DNA from 4 places in the Vibrio glycogenivorans genome. Region 3 is predicted to be linked to each of the others. Evidence: predicted binding sites of a transcription regulator. Region 3 holds the regulator's gene; each other region holds the start of a gene.
The links. Region 3 encodes CRP, which controls carbon source genes, mostly activating them, when cyclic AMP is high. Its sites were predicted from a motif close to TGTGANNNNNNTCACA; they were not measured.

Region 1 (6,044 bases), on a different contig from region 3:
TGCGATCGCGATAAGGACTTGGCTTACCCGGTGCAGTCAGCGTACCACGATATTCGCGGATCTCATCTGGCGTTAGCTCTTCAACATAAGCCAGACCCTTTTCGATCAGCTCAACCGCGTAACCGTAGAGCTTGTCAAAGTAGTTTGATGAGTAACAGATGTCGCCCGACCAATCAAAGCCCAACCAGCTCACGTCGTTTTTGATCGACTCAACGTATTCCACGTCTTCTTTTTCTGGGTTGGTATCATCAAAGCGAAGGTTACACTGACCTTGGTAGTCCTGAGCAATTCCGAAATTCAAGCAAATCGATTTCGCGTGACCAATGTGCAGGTAGCCGTTTGGCTCCGGTGGGAAACGCGTATGAACATGATTATGTGTTCCGTCGGCCAGATCTTTATCAATGATTTGGCGAATGAAATTCGATGGACGAGTTTCAGTTTCACTCATCAAGAGTACCTCAATCTTTTAATTATCTTCTCAAGCCCCTTTCTCAGGGCGTATCTGCTAATAATCCATGATTCTGCAGCCAAACACAACCTAATATACCCAAGTAACCCTAAGATGTAGTTTCAACGCATACCCGAGTAACCTCAGAATGCCGCTTCAAAAACAAAATGAGCCCCTAAAGGGGCCCATCGCTAAAAGGAAACTCACAGATTACTGTGGCAGAGGCACTACCGACAGGTCTTCATCAACCGGAATGTTCTTCATTTCACCGGCGACAATCTCAGCTAGGGGGCCCAAGATAACCTGAACGTTGTTGGCACCTAATTTCACCACGCCCATCGCACCCAGATCTTTGAGTGTCTTCTCATTAATCACGCTGGTATCTTTGATGGTCAAGCGCAGACGGGTAATACACGCATCAATGCCCTGTACGTTTTGATGACCACCCAGTGCCTTGAGGTATTGCTTTGCAAGCTCAGAGGCATTTTCAGAACCCGTCTCGGCAGAGTCCTCTTCATCTTCACGTCCAGGCGTCTTTAGACCAAACTTCAAGATTACAGTACGGAACACTGCATAGTAGACACCAAAGAACACTAGGCCTTGGATAATCAACATATACCAATTGACCGCAAGAGGGTTACGCGTTGATAGCACCATATCCACCAAACCGGCCGAGAAACCAAAACCGGCAATCCACTGCATTGAGGCGGCGATAAACACCGACACGCCGGTGAGCAATGCGTGCAGAACATAAAGCACTGGCGCAAGGAACATAAATGAGAACTCAAGCGGCTCAGTAACACCAGTAAAGAAGGAAGCAAAACCCGCCGCTAACATAATAGAGGCAACTTTGTTTTTATTCTCCGCCTTTGATGTGTGGTAGATGGCCAGCGCTGCGCCCGGCAAACCAAACATCATAATCGGGAAGAAGCCAGCCTGATACATACCGGTCACACCGACAACCGCCGTGCCTTCGGCAAGAGATTTTGCACCGCCAAGGAAGTTAGGGATGTCATTAATACCCGCTACGTCAAACCAGAATACCGAGTTCAATGCGTGGTGCAGACCAACTGGGATCAACAAGCGGTTAAAGAAGGCATAGATACCCGCCCCCACTGAGCCCATGCTCTGGATCGATTCACCAAAGTTAACCAAACCGCCGTAAATCGTTGGCCAGACGTACATCAAAACGAACGCTATCAGAATACCAGCGAAAGAGGTCAGGATAGGCACCAAGCGCTTACCAGAGAAGAAGGCCAGGGCTTTGTGTAACTCGACAGTAGAAAAGCGGTTGTAAATCTCGGCGGAGATAATACCAACCAGGATACCGACAAACTGGTTCTCAATCTTAGAGAACGCCGCTGGTACTTGTGATGGGTCAATGCCCTGGATCTGAGCAACCGCTCCAGGAGAGAGCAAGGTCGTCACAACCAAGAAACCAACAAAGCCCGCCAGCGCCGCCGCGCCGTCTTTGTCTTTTGACATTCCATACGCCACACCGACAGCAAACAATACCGACATATTGTCGATGATCGCGGCGCCCGCCTTAATCAAAAAGGCGGCCAAAGCGCTGTTCGCCCCCCAACCCTGAGGATCAATCCAATAACCGATACCCATAAGTATCGCCGCTGCAGGCAGGGTTGCCACTGGCACCATCAGTGCCTTACCTACCTTTTGAAAATATCCGAGAATGTTCACCGTCTGTTCCCCCTGTCAAATTATCGTATTCCGTTTGAAGGACTTTTTTTAGTCGCTCAATTTAGTCCATTTCAGTTTACGGCGATAAATTCGCTCCGCAAATTAAAACCGTGCCAAATGTGATCACAATCACCTGTAAAAGGTGAAATATCGGGTTTCTGCTAGCCAGATCATAAAACTTATTTTAAGATGCAAATTAACGCAAAGTTTTGCGTATAGTAGTCAATATAGTCAGATGGCATCTATTATTAAACCACTGAATAATATAGGCATAGATGAATTAAGCTAAGATTACGTTTGATGATCTTAGCAAAACCTATACACTGCCCGATAGCGCTTAGGCGCCTCGCTGGCTAACAGACATAATTTGTTGCGTGAGTAAAGTTGCTTTATCGCTGATAACCATCTGCTAATACCAATCTAAAGCAGTCTGCACTTGCCAACGTCCCTCGCTCACTCGCTGATTAAACAAAGGATTTACTCATGTACGCGCTCACCAACTGTAAAATCTTCACGGGTACTGACGTCTTGACCCACCACGCAGTGCTTGTCGAGGGGGATCGCATCGCAGGGCTATGCTTACAATACGACATACCAGCCGACACGCCTTGTGTCGACCTCGACGGTGCGAACCTCAGCCCCGGCTTTATCGACTTACAACTTAATGGCTGTGGTGGGGTGATGTTCAATGATCAAATCACCCCTGAGACGCTGCACATCATGCACCAAGCCAATCTCAAATCAGGCTGCACCAGTTTCCTGCCGACGCTGATCACCTCGTCAGATCAGGACATGCGCCAAGCCGTCGCTGCCGCGCGAGATTACCACAATCAGCATCAAAATCACTCCCTTGGTTTGCATCTCGAGGGGCCGTATCTGAATGTGGCCAAGAAAGGCATTCATAATGTTGACTTTATTCGCCCCTCTAACGACGCGATGATCGATTACATCTGCGATAACGCCGATATAGTACGTAAGGTCACCCTCGCGCCCGAACACAATAACGCTGAGCATATTAAGCGCCTAAATCAGGCAGGTATCGTTGTCGCGATAGGCCATACCAACGCCACCTATCGCGAGGCGATGGACAGTTTTGCTAACGGTATTTCCTTCGCTACTCATCTTTTCAACGCCATGACACCAATGACCGGTCGTGAGCCAGGTGTGGTCGGTGCCATCTATGACTCGCCAGAGGTCTATGCGGGTGTGATAGCGGATGGCTTCCATGTCGATTATGCCAACATACGCATCGCGCACAAAATCAAGACTGACAAGTTGGTATTAGTGACCGACGCCACAGCTCCTGCAGGCACAGAGATGGATCACTTTATTTTTGTCGGCAAGAAAGTATATTACCGAGATGGTATGTGTGTGGATGAGAATGGCACACTCGGGGGCTCGGCCCTCACTATGATAGAAGCGGTGAAAAACACGGTTGAGCGGGTTGGTATTGCGCTAGACGAGGCTCTGCGCATGGCCACACTCTATCCCGCTCGAGCAATCAATGTCGACAACCAGCTTGGTCAAATCAAGCAGGGCATGGTGGCTAATTTGACCGTGTTTGATGACCACTTTTGTATCCAAGCCAATATAGTTAATGGAAAATACGAGCAAATATGAGCATGAATGGCGCACAGATAGGTAACGTAGACTTAGTAAAACAGCTTAATAGCGCCGCAGTGTATCGGCTGATTGACCAACAAGGCCCGATCTCTCGTATCCAAGTGGCTGAAATCAGTCAACTTGCACCAGCCAGCGTCACTAAAATCACGCGCCAGCTGATCGAGCGGGGCTTGATCAAAGAGGTCGCACAGCAAGCCTCGACTGGTGGGCGAAGAGCCATCTCTCTACAAACAGAAGTCGCTCATTTCCACTCAATTGCGGTCCGTATTGGCCGAGATTACGTTCACCTGAGTTTGTTTGATCTCGGTGGTGCCCTGCTCGCCGATACGCACCATGAGTTCTATTACACTGAGCAAGACGAAATGATGGACGGCGTGATCGGTTTTATCCGTCACTTTATCGCCGAGTACGCGGCGCATATTGAACAGCTGATCGCCATCGGTGTCATCCTGCCAGGGTTGGTCAACCCCGAGAGCGGGGTGGTTGAGTACATGCCCAATATGGACATCGATAACTTAGAACTGTCTGCGATTATTGAGCAGACATTCTCGGTTCAGTGTTTCGTCGGCAACGATGTGCGCAGCATGGCGCTGGCTGAGCACTACTTTGGCGCGAGCCAGGACTGCCAAGACTCGATTCTAGTCAGTGTTCACCGCGGCACCGGTGCAGGAATCATCGTCAATGGTCAGGTCTTTTTAGGCTTCAATCGCAACGTGGGAGAGATTGGTCATATCCAGATAGACCCCCTTGGCGAGCAGTGCCACTGTGGTAATTTTGGTTGCTTGGAAACGGTCGCGGCTAATCCAGCGATTGTAGAGCGAGTGCGCAAACTGATTCATCAGGGCTATCAGTCCAGTCTCGCCACACTCGACAGCATCACAGTTGACGATGTCTGCCAGCATGCCAATCTCGGTGACGAGCTGGCTAGACAGAGCCTGGTGCGGGTGGGTAACCAATTAGGTAAAGCCATCGCGATCACGATTAACCTCTTCAACCCGCAAAAAGTCCTGATTGCCGGGGATATAACCAAGAGCGGCGAGATTCTATTTCCCGCTATTCAGCGCAACGTCGAGAATCAATCGCTGACCACCTTTCACAACGACCTGCCCATCATTGCCGCCGAGCTCGGTGATAAGCCTACGATGGGAGCCTTTGCAATGATAAAAAGAGCCATGCTTAACGGAGTGCTGTTGCAGAAACTGCTCGAAGAGGAACAAAATTCCAATTAGAATCAAAGGCTGTTTTTACAGCCTTTTTCATAAAGAATCATATTGCACATGGATATCATACTAATAAGTGCTGCATTTATCTCCGGCGTCGTGGCGCTCAAATGCAAACTACCACCACTGGTCGGCTTCTTGCTCGCTGGCTTTGTTCTACACCATTTTGGTTATCAAACCAACAACGTCATTGAGACGCTGTCTGATCTCGGCGTGACCTTGCTGCTGTTTACCATCGGTCTCAAGCTCGACGTTCGCTCTCTGCTGGCAAAAGAGATCTGGGCAGGCGCCACCTTACATAACCTGCTATCAACACTGTTTTTTACAGTCGCTTTGGGTCTACTTAAACTGCTGGGCATTCCGAGCTTGGCATCGCTAGAGGTCTCTCACCTGCTGCTGCTTGGCTTTGCTCTGTCGTTCTCAAGCACGGTTTTTGCCGTCAAAACACTGCAGGAAAAAGGCGAGATGAATGCCACTTACGGTAATCTCGCCATCGGTATCTTGATCATGCAAGATATCTTTGCCGTACTGTTTTTGACTGTGTCCACCGGTAAGATCCCTGAATGGTACGCACTAGGCTTATTTGCCCTGCCTCTTTTGCGCCCTGTATTTTTCAAGCTGCTTGATGGTGTTGGTCACGGTGAGATGCTGGTATTGATGGGGATTTTCCTTGCCCTGGTCTGTGGCGCGGGTCTGTTTGAAGCCGTTGGCATGAAGCCTGATTTGGGTGCCTTGATCCTGGGTATGCTGCTTGCCAGCCACCATAAAGCCTCGGAGCTATCCAAGTCGCTGTTTAATCTAAAAGAGCTGTTTCTGGTGTGCTTCTTTCTCAACATCGGCCTATCAGCAGAGCCAAGCTTGCAGGGGCTCGGTCTGGCACTGCTCTTCATGCTTCTTTTGCCAATCAAAGGACTGTTCTACTTCTTTATCATCAATCACTTTAAGTTTCGCGTGCGGACCTCGCTGTTTGCCTCATTGACCCTGTTTAACTTTAGTGAATTTGGTCTGATTGTGGCCGGCCTTGCCTATAAACTCGGCTGGATGAGTGGCGATAT
Region 2 (6,044 bases), on a different contig from region 3:
CAAGCTCATGTTGTCAACAGTGGCCGTGATATCACGCGTGGCATAGATGCGCTTATCAGCAGGGGCCAGATCGCCGGTTTGGCCAATGATAGCAACCCCCGCCTCTTTGGTGACATCACCAAACACTTGATTGGTCGGGGTCACGTCGTAGCCAGGAATCGACTCAAGCTTATCCAGCGTGCCACCAGTATGACCAAGTCCACGTCCTGAGATCATCGGCACAAAGCCACCACAGGCCGCCACCATGGGACCGAGCATCAGCGAGGTCACATCCCCCACACCGCCCGTGGAGTGTTTATCCACAATCGGGCCACCAAACTGCTGAGCACTCCAGTCGATCACCATGCCAGAATCGCGCATGGCACAGGTCAGGGCAATGCGCTCTTGCATCGAGAGTTCATTGAAACAGATCGCCATCGCTAGGGCGGCAATCTGCCCCTCTGACACGCTGTTATCGGCGACGCCTTGAATGAAAAATTGGATCTCTTCGTCGCTTAGGATGCCGCCATCGCGTTTTTTACGAATGATCTCTTGAGGTAAATACATTATTGCCTCCCACGTTATAGCGTGGCTATCAGACTCAAGCAGAGGGGCAAGCCCCCCTGCAACCTTGCGTTAGTACGCTGAAGGATCGGCCGTTTGGTCGGTAACGTCTAATGTATTCAGTAGGTTGGTTAGAAGGCTTGATGCGCCAAAGCGGTAGTGACGTGCATCTACCCAGTCATCACCGAGGATCTCATCGGCCATCGCCAAGTATTGAGCGGCATCCTCTGCGGTGCGTACGCCGCCAGCTGGCTTGAAGCCTACGGTCTTAGCCACGCCCATATCACGGATCACTTCGAGCATCATGCGCGCGAACTCTGGGGTTGCATTGACTGCCACTTTACCGGTAGAGGTCTTGATAAAGTCAGCACCCGCCTCAATGCAGATTTGTGAGGCTTTTTTGATGAGCGCCTCTTCTTTCAGCTCACCCGTTTCGATGATCACTTTCAGCAGCACATCACCACAAGCCGCCTTACACTGTTTTACTAGCTCAAAGCCGACTTCTTCATTGCCTGCGATCAGCGCGCGGTATGGGAACACGACGTCAACCTCATCGGCGCCATAAGCAACGGCGGCTTTGGTCTCAGCCACGGCAATCTCAATATCATCATTACCGTGTGGGAAGTTAGTGACTGTGGCAATGCGAACGTCTGGCGTGCCTTGTTCGCGCAGAGTTTTCTTCGCAATAGGAATAAAGCGAGGGTAGATGCAGATTGCTGCAGTGTTGCCTACTGCTGATTTTGCATCATGACACAACTGAATCACCTTAGCGTCGGTGTCATCGTCATTCAGTGTGGTCAAATCCATTAGTTTTAATGCACGCAGTGCTGCTGTTTTTAAATCGCTCATTTCTATCTCCGATCAATATTCAAAATTATCTCAGCCAAGCGCACTCCTGATGCACAACTTGGCTGCTAATGATGAACGGACTTGGTTCCTTGAAGACTTGCTCAAGCGCTCGCTTGAGCAATTGATTTCCTTTTCACCGCTAGGGGCACGTTTACTTTTCTCTCGTGCGGTAAGAACACCCCATCGCTATCTCTGGTTTGTTTAGCTAAAAAATCGCTCAACAATCCACTGGTATGAGAGGCCGCCAAGATAGACGCCAACGATGCCCATCACACCAGATAAAACCGGCGGCGCTGGGATTGGCAGTTTAATGGCAGTAAAGAGCATTCCAACCGCAAAGCCCGCGACGGTGGCAAGGAGAACTTCGTTCATGTGTGTTACCTGTTTGTTTATCGATACTCAGAGTATAGATATTTGTCGCGGCCCTGTAGCCAAATGAAAAAAGCAAACGGTTTGTATCTCAAAAAATTTCAGGCTAAACGTTTGCCTTAAATATAGGGGCGAGGAGCGGGTACGGGCTTTGCCCTACGGGGTACGAGGAGTACATCACGCGCTGGATCTCCTCGCACCTCGGAACGCAGTGAGACTCGCACCTAGCACCTGTAAAAGAGCCGGTACAGGCTCAGCCCTACGCCAAGGTGAGCGAGGGGCGTATCACACGCTGGGTCTCCTCGCTCCTCGGAACGCAGTGAAACCCGCTCCTCGCACCTAAAAAAGCCCCGCAGCATGGAAGTGCTGCGGGGCGATTTTTTAACGTCTATACAGATCTTCTAAGCGATTAGAAAGATAGGAATAGACCAGCAATAGTTGCTGCCATTAGGTTAGATAGCGTACCTGCTGCCACGGCTTTAACACCCATACGAGCGATGTCGTGACGACGGTTTGGCGCTAGACCACCTAGACCACCTAGTAGGATTGCGATAGAAGAAAGGTTCGCAAAACCACATAGTGCAAATGCGATGATTGCAGCTGTCTTCTCACTCATTACTTGACCTGTCGCTTCAACAATTTGAGCGCCTTCACCCACGAATGGTACGAAGTTTAGGTAAGCAACGAATTCGTTCACAACCAGTTTTTGACCAATGAAAGAACCCGCTAGTACGGCTTCATCCCATGGCACACCGATTAGGAACGCTAGAGGCGAGAAGATCCAACCTAGAAGAAGTTCTAGAGTCAGTTCAGGCATACCGAACCAACCGCCAACGCCGCCAAGTACGCCGTTAACAAGAGCAATTAGGCCGATGAATGCTAGTAGCATTGCACCAACGTTTAGAGCCAGTTGTAGACCAACAGACGCGCCGCTTGCCGCTGCATCGATAACGTTAGCTGGCTTGTCGTCGCCGCCGTCGATGTCAGAGTCTAGGTCGTCGTTTGGCGTCTCAGTTTCAGGCATGATGATCTTAGCGAACAGTAGACCACCTGGTGCTGCCATGAATGATGCTGCTACTAGGTACTCTAGAGGCACACCCATAGATGCGTAACCCGCTAGTACACCACCAGCAACAGAAGCTAGACCGCCACACATTACCGCGAATAGCTCAGATTGAGTCATGCGAGGTACGAATGGACGTACAACTAGAGGAGCTTCAGTTTGACCAACAAAGATGTTTGCTGCTGCAGACATAGACTCGGCGCGAGACGTGCCTAGTGCTTTTTGCAGACCGCCACCAAGAACCTTGATGACCCACTGCATGATACCTACGTAGTAAAGTACTGAGATAAGTGCAGAGAAGAAAATTAGTGTTGGCAGTACTTGGAACGCAAAGATGAAGCCGATACCGTCAACAGAGAAGTTAACTAGGCTACCAAATAGGAAACCAGTACCGTCTTTACCGTAGTCGATTACGTTTTGTACACCTGCTGAGAAACCAGCAAGTAGTTCACGACCCCAAGGGACGTAAAGTACGAAGGCACCGATCAGAAATTGGATAGCGAATGCACCACCAACAGTTCGTAGATTAATTTTTTTGCGGTTGCTTGACAGTGCAAGGGCGATACCAAGTAGCACAGCCATACCAACCAGGCTCATAAACACGCTCATAGTTTATGACTTCCTCATAGGTTATTTGTTAGGCGATTAGATAGTGAAGCTCAAAAGCGGCGCAATTATACTCATCACTTTAGGTAGAAAGTAATGCCACCCTCACACTTTTTTAGGGTATTCATGACACGCACAACTAAATATGTGACACAGATCACACCCAAGTTTAATTGAGCAGTTCTAAAACACAGAAAATTTCGAGACTATTCACAAATTGAAAACAATTCTAGAGAGTTTTGCCAAAACTGTGAGGCAATCGTTTGCGTATCCGTTTGCTTTAGATCACAAACTGTGTTGAGGATCAGCGGCAAACGCTTGGGGTGATTAGGTTTTCCCTGAAATCCATTCAGGGGCATGTCAGGGGCATCGGTCTCGAGCACTAAGCAATCGTTTGGCAAGGCACTGATTGCATTGCGAGTTTTGTTTGCTCGCGGATAAGTGATCACACCCCCGACACCAATTTTTATCCCTTTATCAACAAAACGCATCGCCAACTCATAGCTGCCAGAATAGCCATGCAGCACTCCACCCGCTTTGACCGGAGTATGCTTCAAGGTGCGTAAAAGCTCGTTATGTGCCTTCCTGCAGTGCAAGATCACCGGCATCTCAAGCTCGTTAGCAATATCGAGATGAGATTGCAGTACCTCTTGTTGCACTTGCGCATCAATATCGGTCAAACCATCTAAGCCACATTCTCCTATTGCGAGTGGTTTTTGCTTTGCTTGGTCGAAAGCCTTGGAAAGAGATGGGGTGAGATTGAGAGGTTTTGTGGTGAGAAAATTTGGATGATAGCCGAGCGCCCAGTGTATCGCACCGTGGCGTTGGCTGAGTGAATCGAGTCGCTGCCAGTTTTGCGGTCCAATCGCGGGCAGCATGATTTTCTGCACCCCTTGTTGTTGAGCGCGGGCAAGGTGCTCGTCAAACTGCGCCTCGAACACCGCAAAGTCAAAGTGACAATGGGTGTCGAAAAGAGGGAGACTGGCTCCCTCAATCTGATTGTTATTGACCGTCATTGGACTTAGATGTACCGGTCGTTTTGGGATCTAAGGCAGGATCGCGGCGGTACGGAACGCAACTGCGTTTATTCTCTGGCGTGAGACCGAGTGATTGGCACCACACATCGTAGCGTGCAATACCACGCGCTAACCATTGCTTAAACCGATTCCACATACATCGCCTCCTTGACCGCTGGCTGTTACATCTATTGTTGCTCTTCGCGCTTAAACACCAACTCGGTGTCGGTGGATTCTGCTGCCTCGAAATAGTAGCCGGCAACATCAAAGTTCTTCAGCGCCTCGATAGTGTTCACCTGATGGTCGATGATATAACGCGCCATCATGCCGCGCGCCTTTTTGGCGTAAAAACTGATCACCTTGTACTGACCATTTTTGCAGTCTTTGAACACGGGCGTGATCACTTTCGCTGCCAGTTGTTTTGGCTTAACCGCTTTAAAGTATTCGTTTGAAGCCAAGTTAACCAAGATGTCATCCCCTTGCTCAGCAACCGCCTGATTAAGCTTATTGGTGATGATCTCACCCCAAAACTGATACAGGTTGCTCCCGCGACCATTGGCAAGCTTGGTGCCCATCTCTAAGCGATAAGGCTGCATCAAGTCCAGTGGTTTGAGTAGACCATACAAGCCTGACAGCATACGCAGGTGACGCTGGGCATAATCAAACCCTGCCTCATCCAATGTTTGCGCCTCTAAACCAGTATAGACATCGCCTTTAAAGGCTAAGATCGCTTGGCGCGAATTGTCTCGGGTGAAGCTCTCGCTCCACTGCTCAAAGCGCGCTACGTTGAGGCCTGCAATCTTGTCACTGACCTTCATCAGCGCACTGACATCGGCCGGCGTCAGTTTACGACACTCTTCGATCAGCTCAGCAGAGTGCTCAATCAATTCAGGTTGAGTATAGCGCTCCGTCGCTAGTGGCGACTCATAATCGAGCGTTTTAGCTGGAGAAACAACGATAAGCATAACAACACTTCCTTATAATCTTTTTTCTTATCCCAATAGACTATAAAAAAAGCCATGCGTTGTCTGCATGGCTTTCTCAATCATTTCAATCGGCAACAGCTATCGCTTACTGCTTTGGCTGTTTGTTATCCCAGATGCCCTCTTCAAGCTGAGACTGCAGCTCAGGGAAGTCATTAGCATCAAAGGTTGGCACTTTACCCTCAGACAACTGGCGGTTGTAGTCTTTAGCCAGTTTCACCACGATACCTGAAAGCAATAGGATGGCCACCAGGTTAACAATCGCCATCAAGCCCATAGAGACATCGGCTAGCGCCCATACCACAGGCAGTGAAGCCACTGCACCAAACATGACCATGCCAAGCACCACAAGACGGAACAGACCTAGGCCACCTTTGTGGTTATGCTCTAGGAAGATCAGGTTCGTCTCAGCGTATGAGTAGTTGGCAATGATCGAGGTAAAGGCGAAAAAGAAGATCGCTACCGCGACAAACACCGCGCCCCAGTCACCTACTTGCGAGCTCACTGCGCGCTGAGTTAGCTCAATACCCGTAACCGCTGTTTCAGTGCCTAAGTACTCGCCCGACATCAAGATGATCGCCACTGTCGCTGAACAGATCACGATAGTGTCCATAA
Region 3 (6,044 bases):
ATTGCAGGTTCGTGGGTAAGTGGGGATGGCGATGAACTGGTCTCTACTGCGCCGTACAGTGATGAGGTTATTTGGCGCGGCCACAGCGCCTCAGCTGAGCAAGTCGACTTGGCTGTGATAGCGGCACGACAAGCATTTTTTACGTGGAAAAAAACCACCCTGCCTGAGCGTGAAGCCATCTTGACGCGCTTTGCGGATCGGGTCCGCGCTGACAGTGAGCGCATCGCCAGTGTGATCGCTGAGGAAACTGGCAAACCGTTGTGGGAGACGCGCACTGAGGTCGCCGCCATGGTGGGCAAGGTGGCCATTTCTATTCAGGCCTACCAAGCGCGGACTGGGCAACATCAACGAGAAGCCAATGGCAGTCAAGTTGTGCTTCGTCACCGCCCGCATGGGGTCATGGCGGTATTTGGCCCTTATAACTTCCCTGCACACCTACCAAATGGGCACATCGTCCCTGCGCTTTTAGCGGGTAATACTGTGGTGTTTAAACCCTCGGAACTGACACCGAAAAGCGCTGAGGTCGTGATGCAACTGTGGCAGGAGGCAGGATTACCCGCCGGGGTGATTAACCTAGTGCAAGGGGGCAAAGGCATTGGGGTTGCTCTCGCGCAAGCACAAGGAATTGATGGCGTGCTGTTTACTGGCAGTGCGGATACGGGACACTTATTGCATCGCCAGTTTGCAGGTCAGCCGGAGAAAATGTTGGCACTTGAGATGGGGGGAAATAATCCGTTGGTGGTTTCAAGTCAGTTTGGTGAGCTGTCATCGAGTGTGTACACGATACTGCAGTCGGCTTTTCTGAGTGCAGGACAGAGATGTACCTGTGCGCGTCGATTGATTGTGCCGTATGGCGACCGCGGCGATGAGTTGCTCGAGGCGGTTGTTAAGGCGACAAGCAAGCTGATTATAGGGTCACCGTTCGATGATCCGGCTCCGTTTTTGGGGCCACAAATTTCCTCGCAAGCCGCCGAGCGGATCCTTGAGCAGCACGATAAACTGATATCCATGGGGGGACAGTCACTGCTGCAGGCTAAGTCCTTGGGCTATGCATTTGTCTCTCCCGGTATTATCGATGTGACCGCGATTGGTGCGCTGCCCGATGAGGAGTACTTTGGGCCACTGCTACAGGTGATCCGCTACGATAATTTAGAGCGCGCTGTGGCGATCGCTAATCAGACTCGCTATGGCCTATCGGCGGGATTGATTTCAACCGATGATGGTGAGTGGGACTACTTTATTGACCACATCCGCGCTGGGATCGTGAATCGTAATCGCCCCCTCACTGGTGCCAGTGGTGACGCGCCGTTTGGCGGTCCCGGCGCATCGGGTAACTTACGCCCGAGTGCCTATTATGCCGCGGATTACTGCGCTTACCCGATGGCCTCGATGGAGGGCGATGAGCCAGTGCTGCCTGCAACGCTCAGTCCAGGTATTTATCTTGATGATTTAGGCTAAGAGCTTGGTGCGGCGCATTCTTATTTGATATCGGTGATAGGAGGTTATATGCATCCTGAAAATCGTGTTACCGCACTGTTTGAGTGGCTATGGCGCGACTACACGGCTCGCCTGTGCCCCTCAGCGGCTCGTATTCATCAGTTGCTTGAAGAAGACGCACCACTTATTAACGACCATATAGCACTGAGAACGTTTGATCTTGACCCGGTTAGTCTTGAGACGCTGGCCAGGCCGTTTTTGGCTCTGGGTTATGAGCCCGGCGGTGACTATCTGTTTAGCGCTAAGAAGCTGTTCGCCAAGCACTATGAGCACCCAGACCCAACTCTGCCTAAGGTGTTTATCAGTGAACTCAAGGTGCAAGAGTGCTCCGAGTCCCTGCAAGCGATTGTGGCCAAGTTAATCGCGCAGATCGAAGTGGATAAACTAAAGGGTGCAGAGTTCCTTTGTGCGGGGCGATTATGGTCGCTCAGTTACCGTGACTATCAGCAGTTGGCACAGGAAAGTGAATATGCGGCTTGGTTGGCGGCACACGGTTATGGCGCCAATCACTTTACGGTCAGTGTTAACCAGCTCAAGCGCTTTGGTGAGGTGAGTGAGGTCAATCAGCATCTAGTCGAAGCGGGATTTATCATCAACCAAGCTGGTGGTGAGGTGAAAGGCTCACCGGATGTGTTGCTTGAGCAGTCGTCAACCATGGCTGATAAAGTCGTGGTGGCGTTTGATGATGGAGAGTTCGAGATACCCGGAGGGTTTTACGAGTTTGCTAAGCGTTACCCAACCGTGAGTGGTGGGCTTTATTCCGGCTTTGTCGCCGCATCGGCAGATAAGATTTTTGAGAGTACCGATCAATAACTATGCCCTTGCTGGGGGATTGGCAAGGGCATAAAAAACACCAAGCCGAGGTGGCTTGGTGTTAAAGGTTTTACAGCGGTTAGCTTAGCGCGTACCGTAAACCACGATAGTCTTACCGTGGGCAGAAATCAGGTTCTGCTCTTCTAGCATCTTCAGGATGCGACCTACCGTCTCACGAGAACAGCCAACAATCTGACCAATCTCTTGACGAGTGATCTTGATCTGCATGCCGTCTGGGTGAGTCATTGCATCAGGTTGTTTCGCTAGGTTAAGTAGCGTCTGTGCAATGCGGCCAGTTACGTCAAGGAAGGCCAGATCACCTACTTTTTGGCTTGTCACCTGAAGGCGGCTTGCCATCTGCGCAGAAAGGCGCATTAGGATATCTGGGTTGACTTGAATTAGCTGGCGGAATTTCTTAAACGAGATCTCCGCAACTTCACATGGTGATTTAGCACGTACCCAAGCAGTACGCTCTTGATCTTCTTCGAAGAGACCAAGTTCACCGATGAAATCACCTTGGTTAAGGTAAGAAAGGATCATCTCCTTACCTTCTTCATCTTTGATAAGTACCGCTACAGAGCCTTTTACGATGTAGTACAAAGTTTCTGCTTTTTCACCAGCGTGAATCAGCGTGCTCTTTGATGGGTACTTATGAATATGACAGTGTGACAAGAACCATTCTAACGTTGGGTCGGTTTGAGGTTTACCTAGAACCATAAATATATCTTCCTCTGCAGGGTATGCTTGCTGCTATCCATATTGCGCTAAGCCTTGACTAGGATAGTAGCATAAGTGCTCACGACACATGCTGCAAGCTATCTTGTAATTCATACGAGATAGTACCGTTTTTCGGCGACGATTTCTTGATTTTGATGGGGTAAGTTGACCGAAATTTACCCATATTTTGTGCACCTGATCACGTACTGAGAAGTCAGTATGGTGAATGGCCACAGTTATCCTATTTTCCCAGTTTCGATCAGTTGCTGCAGGATAGGGCGCACGATCAATTCCATCGCAAAACTCATCTTACCTCCCGGCACGACGAGGGTGTTGTGCCGCGACATAAATGAGCCATCAATCATCGCCAATAAATAAGGGAAGTCGACATTCTTGAATCCGCGCAGACGGATGACGACAAAGCTCTCATCAAGGCTCGGGATGCCCTTAGCGTTAAGTGGGTTTGAGGTATCGACCGTGGGTACACGCTGGAAGTTAATATGAGTGCGTGAAAACTGCGGCGTGATGTAGTTGAGGTAATCGTCCATCGAGCGCACGATAGAGTCCGTCACCGCCTCTCGCGAGTGGCCACGGTCACGGGTGTCACGGACAAACTTCTGGATCCACTCAAGGTTGACGATCGGTACCATGCCAATCAAAAAGTCGACGTGCTTGGAGACGTTGACCTCACCATCGACCACACCGCCGTGCAACCCCTCATAGAAGAGTACATCGGTGTCATCGGCGAGCTGCTGCCAAGGGGTAAACGTGCCTGGCATCTGGTTGTAAGGTACCGCCTCATCAAAGGTATGTAGGTAGCGCCTAACCTCACCTTGTCCCTCCTCGCCATAACGACGAAAAAACTGCTCCAAAGCCGGAAAGTCGTTGGCTTGTGGGCCAAAGTAGCTGATGTGTTTGCCTTGTTCGCGCGCTTTGCGGATTTCAACATCCATCTCTGGGCGGGTAAAGCGGTGAAAGCTGTCGCCTTCGACCCATGCAGGCTTAACGTCCATCATGTTGAACATCTTGCGAAAGGCTTCTGACGTGGTGGTCGTCCCGGCGCCCGAGGAGCCGGTCACCGCGATAATCGGATGCTTAGCTGACATGACATTCCCTGTCTTAAGTAGTTATATCTTTTGAGAAACTAACCTTAGCGTACCCATGGTTAAATGGCGAGAAGCGGGATTAGAATTTTCGAACTTGGATATCGACGGTGTTATGTAGCTCTGAAAACACGATCACCGCTTGGCCGTTACGGAGCTGATCTTTTACCTGCTCGACCTTGTGATCTAGGCTTATCTCCTGCGCACCGTAATCGGTGCCTTCACGTAACACAAACTCACGCACTAGGTTATCTAGAGTCTCTGTCTCTATCTCTTGCCACGGAATGATCATGACGACCTCTCTTGTTGCTGATCATTAATATTGCCCAAGCTTCCCTATGTGTGATGAGAGAAAACTTGGGCTCAGTGGCCGCTATTATGCCGTTTTTGCTAGGCATTCGTAATAGGCAGGCAGTGCCTCTTCCAGCCAAAATGTCGGTTTTAGCAAGCTGCCGCTGAGAAAGCCGACATGACCGCCGTGCTCAAACAGCCGATAATCGATGTTGCTAGGCAGGATAAATTTCGGGATCACTTCATCGGTCATAAACGGATCATCTTTGGCGTGGATGATCAAGGTCGGGATGGTGATCGCCTTGAGATGATTGATACCAGAGCATTGCTGATAATAATCTTCGGCATCTTTGAACCCATGCAGAGGGGCGGTGATCAAGTCATCAAAGTCTTGCAGGCGCGTGACTCGCTTAATGCTCTGGTAAGTGACTTTTAACTCGCCCTTGATAAGGTGGTGCTTATGCAGGGCGTTACGCTTGAGTGAGCCGAGAAGGTAGTTGCGATAAACACGAGAAAAGCCTTGCTCAATACGATTAGAGCAGGCAGCGAGGTCGAGAGGAGCTGAGACAATGGTCGCGGCGTCAATCAAGGATTGGTCTTGATACTTCGCCAGATAATTGGCCAGCATGTTACCGCCAAGCGAGATCCCGACCGCGACCAGTTGGTTAGTGGGAAACTGCTGACGGACTGTTTCAAGAAACAAGCGTGCATCTTCGGTCTCGCCGGAGTGATACGCTCTGGCTTGCAGGTTCGGTTTGCCGCTGCAGCCACGAAAATGCATCATCACCGACAGCCAGCCATCATCGGCAAAGGCTTTCATCAAGCCATTGGCATAGGGACTGTAAAAACACCCCTCAAGGCCATGGAATAGGACGAAGATAGGCTTGCTTTTTGCCATTTCGGTATCGGGTTGCTCACTCCAGGCGAGATCGAGGAAGTCGCCGTCTGGCGTGGTCAGCGTCTGCCAGATCGGCTCAAACAGCGCCTTTTTGCGGATCATCCGTGGTAGTAAAGTTTGAGCGTGTGGGTTTTTCAACCCTGTTGCGGCAATGAATTGTGGCATATTGCAGCTGTCCTTGTTGCTTGGGTTGACTGGCTGATGCATTGGTAAAAACAGTTTTTAACGCAATGGTGAGCCTGACAACGCGTCCACTGGCTTAGCAAAGGCCGTCTGTAGATGCTCTGCACCAAGATGCTTACAGTACGTTAGTGTAAGGCTCTCTTCGCTGCCCTGTGATAGTGGCAGGTGATTGATGCAGTCGACCAGGTCGGCTTGCTGTTGTCTTTCTAATTGTAATTCGAACTGTAGTGCTTCTCGGTACAGTGTATCGTTAGTTGTGGTCTTAAGCTTGCGACGTAACCCACGATAGCTGTGTAGCAGGCTCTCAGTACGCGCAAGGCTATGCTCTAAGGCCTGCCAATCAGGCGATTGAAGGGTGAGTTGCTGCTCATCGAGCCATTTGAGGGCGATGAGCAGGTTAACGTTACCTTGATGGTGGTTTTGCAGGGCAAGGCAGGCGTCTTTGACTTCTCGGTCACCATAGTAGTCGAGGCTAAACTGCCACAACTGCTCTAGGGTGAGAAGGGGGGATGCCTGCTGTTGATTCATGCTGCGTTGAATTC
Region 4 (6,044 bases), on a different contig from region 3:
TAGCAGTCCAGTCAACGTGGTAGGTCGACTGATTCATCAAATGTTCAATTTGCTTGATGAATTTAGCAGCTTTGTCCAGCTCTCCGCGACCAATCGCAATCCGCGCCAGCATAGAGTAGGAGTGCAGGTTACGGTTATCCGACTCTTTGCCGAGTACTTCTAATCCCTTATAGGCGCAGACCTCAGCCTCGTCGAGGCGGTTCCAGCACCAAAGGAGTTGAGCACGCAGGCGTAGAAGGAACTCATGCATTGGTACTTGGTGTAGCTGGTGCTCCTCAATTAGTTTGAACGCATTGTCTTGCACTTCGTAAGCGGCTTGCACATAACCTTGAGCAATCAAGATCTCACTTTGCTGAAGCATCGCCCACAGGGCTTGGTGATACACCTGGTATTGACGCGCGAGCTTCTCGGTTTGCTGCATCATCGGCAGTGCGCGGCTAAGCTGACCGGTAACGTGATTAACCTCGCCAACGACAGAAGTGGCAACTATGCGGCTGCGATACACCGTGTGGTCAAGCTGGCTAAGGGCCAGCTCGGCCAGCTCAAGGGCTTTCTCCGGCTCATTGTGGTTAATCGCTACCTGAGCTTTCAGCGCGTTGAGTTCACCCTGCTCTTTGGTGGAGAGAGTAACGTTATAGTGCTCCATCTGCTCAGAGGCTTTGGCCACCAGCTGACCAACATTGTTGTAGCCATTTAGGCTCTGCTCAACCCAAGCCTGTAGCATACACAGTTTCGGCACGGTGTAGAGCTGCTCAGCAGAGAGCGAGTTGATGGCTTTCTCAAGCGACTCCAACTCGCCCTGGTTAAACATCTTCCAGCCGTGCTCGCGCAAAATGGTCGCCATTAGGTCAGTGTCATTGGAGATCAGTGCGTGGCTCAGAGCGCGATGCGGCATCGCCTGTTCCAGCCAAGCTTGCGCTGCTGCGCGGTGCAATTCGCTCTCTTTTTGCGGAATACGCGCCAGACGCTCGTGGGCAAGGAATTCCGCAAATAGGTTATGGAAGCGATACCAGTTCTGCTCACCCTCAAGTGGGTAAACAAATAGGCCATAGCGGTTAAGCGACTCAAGCATACTCAGCGCATCCTCGCGCTTGGTCAGCGTGCAGACCAAGGTATCGTTGAAGTGATCCAGGACAGAACACTCAAGCAAGAACTGACGCGTCTCTTGATCAAGCAGGTCAAACACCTCTTCAATCAAGTAATCCCATAGGTGGGCGTGATTAAATTGCGAGACCGACTCAGCGGTTTGGGCCAGCGTGCGCTGCTGATGCTGGGCTTGAAGGGCAATCAACTGCAATGCAGATGGCCAACCTTCAACATAAGTACACAGATTGGTGGCGGTCATATCATCGATACCGTCATCCACACGTTGATTAAAGAAACGCGTTGTCTCTTCGGTATCAAACGCTAGCAGCTCATTGCCAATCTCAATCATTAGGTCACGCACACGCAGGTTAGCGGTGCCAAGTGGCGGCGCAGCGCGGCTGGTCACCACTAGGGTGAGGTTATCCGGCATGTGTTTGAGGAAAAAGCGCATCGATTCATGGATCTCATCGTCATTGATCAGATGATAATCGTCGATAACCACATAGCACTCCTCGCCAAAGTTACTCAACTCAGTGAAGACCTCACCAAATAGCGAGTGTAGCGAGGAGAACTGGCGCTTTTCCGCCAGCTTTTGTGCGTTTGGACAGCAGTTATGGGTGGCCTTGTTCAGCGCTTGAAGAAAATAGTTGATGAATCGAAACGGGTCGTTGTCGCTCTCATCGACGCTATACCAGCCGACATTATGCTTATCGGCGAGCCATTGTGCCGCCATCGTGGTTTTGCCATACCCGGCAGGAGAACGAAACAGGACGAGTTTGTAGCAGTTCGCACCTTGCAGTAAGTCGAGAACTCTTGGGCGGGCAATCGCATTGTGCAGGCGGCCCGGACGAGTTAGTTTTGATGGAATCCACATCGTGTTCTTACCCTAAGTATTTGCGCATCGTTTTGTCGATGTCTCTATTTTTTTGTTTTTAATCAATCACTTTTCTTTTTGCGAAAAATGTGATTAGACCAGCGTAATGACATGGTACTTAATTACGGTTAAGCGGCATATTGATCTAGCCCGCGTTTTTGCATCAATCCCTCTTATAACGCTATCTACGCCCCAAAATTGAGCTATTGGTCACAGATTGTGCAGTATTGATCTCTATATTTGAAATTGGTTGCACTGCTTTGATAGTTCAATAAGCCAGCAATAGGAATGTTTGTGATCAAGGTTGGAATTTTAGCCTTCACCACTTTGTCGCCGATTTTTCTGTTGTGAAAACAAATTGATGATTAATTGAACACCAGTGTGATCAGTCTCAACACAAAATTGGCAAAAAGTGGCCCTAGTGCGATTCGGATCACTTTATTGACAGAGTAATAGGCTCTACGCCCTGTATTCTCCTCCTATCCTCCGCCTCTAACGGGAGGATGTTTTGCTCAAGGGGAGAATGCACGATATGCGGTAGATGGATTAAAACCAAATAAGTGAGATTTCTGTAATGAAACCTACTCAACAACAAAACTTCGATAAAGCTGCATTTCAAGCTGACGTTAAAAAACACCTTTCAGCAACTTACGCAACGACAGTAGAAACTGCTTCGCCACGTGCATGGTACCTAGCAATGGGTCGTGCGCTAGCTGAGCTAACTACTTTTGACTTGCTACAAACTGAGCAAGATCCAAAGATCAAGAACGCAAAAAGCGTGAACTACCTATCTCTAGAGTTCCTGATTGGTCGTTTGACAGGTAACAACCTGATCAGCATGGGTCTTTACGAAGAAATCACGGAAGCCATGGAAGAGCTAGGTCAAAACCTAACTGACCTTCTAGAAGAAGAGCGTGACCCATCACTGGGTAACGGTGGTCTAGGTCGTCTAGCGGCTTGTTTCATGGATTCTTGTGCAGCGCAAGAGTACCCAACAGTGGGTTACGGTCTGCACTACGAGTACGGTCTATTCAAACAGTCATTCGAAGACGGTCGTCAACAAGAAGCGCCTGATGCATGGCGTTGTGTTGAGGGCTACCCTTGGGAAGTCGCTCGTCCAGAGCTGGCGCAAGAGATCGGTTTCTTTGGCCGCGTTGAGGTTGTCAACCAAGATGGCAAAGAAGTACGTAAATGGGTACCGGGCATGACCGTAAAAGCGATGCCATGGGATCTACCAATTGTCGGTTACGAGTCAGACACAGTTTACCCACTGCGTCTTTGGGAATGTCAGGCGATTGCCCCATTCTCACTAGAGAGCTTTAACAACGGTGACTACTTCGAAGCGCAGCACGCGCTGATCGATGCGGGTAACATCACTAAAGTTCTTTACCCGAACGACAACCACGAGAAAGGTAAAACACTGCGTCTAATGCAGCAGTACTTCCACTCTGCGGCATCGGTACGCGATATCCTACGTCGTCACGAAGCAGCGGGTTTCACGCTACAAGACCTGCCTAAGCAAGAGACTATCCAGCTTAACGATACGCACCCAACGATTGCTATCCCAGAGCTTATGCGCATCCTTATCGATGAGAAAGGCCTATGCTGGGAAGAGGCGTGGGAAATCAGCTCGAACACGTTCGCTTACACCAACCACACTCTACTGCCAGAAGCACTAGAGACTTGGTCTGAGTCACTGATCCAGCGTCTACTTCCTCGTCACATGGAGATCATTTACGAGATCAACCACCGCTTCCTAAAAGAAGTTCGTGCAATGTGGCCTGGCGATGTTGAGAAGCAGCAGAAGCTATCGATCATCCAAGAAGGTTTCCACCGCATGGTGCGCATGGCGAACCTATGTGTGATCGGCTCTTACGCAGTCAACGGCGTAGCAGCACTGCACTCAGAATTGGTTAAGAAAGACCTATTCCCAGAGTTCCACGCGATGTACCCAACGCGTCTACACAACGTGACAAACGGTGTCACGCCACGTCGTTGGTTGAAGTTCTGTAACCCAGGTCTGTCTGCACTTATCTCAGAGAAAATTGGTACTGAGTGGCCTGCAAAACTTGAGCAGCTAGAGGCGATTGCTGAGTTTGCAGAAGACGCTAAGTTCCAGAAAGAGTACATGGCCGTGAAGAAGCAAAACAAACAGCGTCTGGCTGATTGGGTTGCTGACAACATGGGCATCGAGCTAGACACTAACGCTATCTTTGACGTGCAAATCAAGCGTCTACACGAGTACAAGCGTCAGCACCTAGACCTTATCCACGTACTGTCTCTGTACCACCGTCTACTGAACGACCCAACGTTCGACATGGTCCCTCGCGTTGTGTTCTTCGCAGCGAAAGCAGCACCAGGTTACCACCTAGCGAAAGAGATCATCTTCGCTATCAACAAGGTTGCTGAGAAGGTGAACAACGACCCACGTCTAGGCGGCAAGCTGAAAGTAGTCTTCATTCCTGACTACCGCGTGAGCATGGCGGAGATCATCATCCCAGCAGCGGACGTGTCTCAGCAAATCTCAATGGCGGGTAAAGAAGCTTCAGGTACGGGTAACATGAAGATGGCACTTAACGGTGCACTGACTATCGGTACGATGGACGGCGCGAACGTTGAGATCCGTGAAGAAGTGGGTGATGAGAACATCTACATCTTCGGTCTAGACGTAGATGGCGTTAACCGCGTGAAAGCAGCCGGTTACAACCCATTTGATTACTACCACGCAGACCCACTACTGAAAGCGTCGCTAGACCTACTACTAGGCGATGAGTTCACTCCAGGTCAACCAGGTCTACTACGTGCCACGTACGACAGCCTGCTAGACGGTGGTGACCCATACCTATGTCTTGCTGACTTTGCTTCTTACGTGAAAGCGCACGAAGCGATGGACGCGCAGTACCGCGACCAAGCTGGTTGGGCGAAGAAAGCTATCTTGAACACGGCGCTAGTCGGTAAGTTCAGCTCAGACCGTTCAATCCGTGACTACGTGAACAACATTTGGAAACTAGAAGCGGTTAAGCGCTAATTTCTTAATGATATTGATAGCCAAGGCGGAAACGCCTTGGCTCTATAACTTGCAACAATTTTCGACCAACCTTGGTCAAACCCTACAGGAAGAAGGTCTGCAGTCCTTCGGAGAGAGCGATGAAAGAACAAAGTGTATTAAAACAAGTCGCTGAAATGGCGCGTTTAGCCGATAGCTACGTCAGTGCATGGGGCGATGAAGCCCAAGTGGAGGAGGAAACTCTACGTCGGCTACTAGCCTCGCTTGGTTACGATACAACCAATGATGAAACTTTGCTTAAGTCTGCTGAGAAAAAGCATAAAAAGGATGTACTTGACCCGGTTCTTGTCTTAAGAAGTGGAGAGCCCGTCGAAGTACCGCTTTACCTAGGCACAAGTGCTCGCGAAAGCGAGTTTAGTTGGTCTTTGACCACGGAAGAGGGTGAGGTAATGGAAGGTTACCTACAGTCTCAAGTGGTGCGCGATGAGCGTGCACAAGGTGGCCCATTGGTGTTTGCATTGCCAAACAACCTGCCATGGGGTTATCACAAGCTCGAAATCTCGCGTAAACGTCGCAAAACTCCTTACTGTATGACTCTGATCATCACCCCTCAGGCGTGTTTCAAACAGCCGCAGATGGGTGAAGGTAAAAAAATGTGGGGCCCGAGTGTTCAGCTTTACACGCTGCGTACTCAACACAACTGGGGCATCGGTGATTTCGGTGACCTAAAACAGCTGGTGGCGGATATCGCATCGCGCGGTGGTGATTTTGTCGGTCTGAACCCAATTCACTCTCTGTTCCCGGCGAACCCAGAGGGCGCAAGCCCGTACAGCCCGTCTTCGCGTCGTTGGCTGAACATCATGTACATCGATGTGAGCTCAGTACCTGAGTTCTCACTCAGCGCTGAAGCGCAGCAGAAAGTCGGCAGTGCAGACTTCCAGCGCCGCCTGTCTGATGCGCGTGATGCACACTGGGTGAACTACTCTGAGGTGTCTGCGCTTAAGATGAGCGTGCTGCCGCTACTATTTGACGAGTTTAAGGTGCGTCATCTAGACAAGGGCACTGAGCGAGCGCAAG

Region 1: a site for CRP is predicted at 2,265-2,280, ahead of nagE (N-acetylglucosamine-specific PTS transporter subunit IIBC). Genes of this name have one in related genera too.
Region 2: a site for CRP is predicted at 3,577-3,592, ahead of ACSTTG_RS03575 (NupC/NupG family nucleoside CNT transporter). Genes of this name have one in related genera too.
Region 4: a site for CRP is predicted at 2,160-2,175, ahead of malT (HTH-type transcriptional regulator MalT). Genes of this name have one in related genera too.

The regions. Positions count from the first base shown of each region.
Region 1 is NZ_JBPVIS010000009.1:6,462-12,505, forward strand. It holds gene glnS (glutamine--tRNA ligase) at 1-448, opposite strand, end outside; gene nagE (N-acetylglucosamine-specific PTS transporter subunit IIBC) at 659-2,146, opposite strand; gene nagA (N-acetylglucosamine-6-phosphate deacetylase) at 2,630-3,766, shown strand; gene nagC (DNA-binding transcriptional regulator NagC) at 3,769-4,998, shown strand; gene ACSTTG_RS16985 (cation:proton antiporter domain-containing protein) at 5,047-6,044, shown strand, end outside.
Region 2 is NZ_JBPVIS010000001.1:796,082-802,125, forward strand. It holds gene deoA (thymidine phosphorylase) at 1-546, opposite strand, end outside; gene deoC (deoxyribose-phosphate aldolase) at 616-1,392, opposite strand; gene ACSTTG_RS03570 (XapX domain-containing protein) at 1,594-1,764, opposite strand; gene ACSTTG_RS03575 (NupC/NupG family nucleoside CNT transporter) at 2,171-3,433, opposite strand; gene ACSTTG_RS03580 (TatD family hydrolase) at 3,637-4,446, opposite strand; gene ACSTTG_RS03585 (DUF5363 family protein) at 4,433-4,603, opposite strand; gene yaaA (peroxide stress protein YaaA) at 4,635-5,411, opposite strand; gene ACSTTG_RS03595 (alanine/glycine:cation symporter family protein) at 5,518-6,044, opposite strand, start outside.
Region 3 is NZ_JBPVIS010000010.1:94,975-101,018, forward strand. It holds gene astD (succinylglutamate-semialdehyde dehydrogenase) at 1-1,458, shown strand, start outside; gene ACSTTG_RS18495 (DUF1338 domain-containing protein) at 1,507-2,310, shown strand; gene crp (cAMP-activated global transcriptional regulator CRP) at 2,395-3,027, opposite strand; gene ACSTTG_RS18505 (phosphoribulokinase) at 3,264-4,133, opposite strand; gene ACSTTG_RS18510 (YheU family protein) at 4,213-4,422, opposite strand; gene ACSTTG_RS18515 (hydrolase) at 4,507-5,484, opposite strand; gene ACSTTG_RS18520 (TIGR02444 family protein) at 5,542-6,030, opposite strand; gene ACSTTG_RS18525 (ABC transporter ATP-binding protein) at 6,027-6,044, opposite strand, start outside.
Region 4 is NZ_JBPVIS010000018.1:10,683-16,726, reverse strand. It holds gene malT (HTH-type transcriptional regulator MalT) at 1-1,960, opposite strand, end outside; gene ACSTTG_RS21955 (glycogen/starch/alpha-glucan phosphorylase) at 2,535-4,988, shown strand; gene malQ (4-alpha-glucanotransferase) at 5,108-6,044, shown strand, end outside.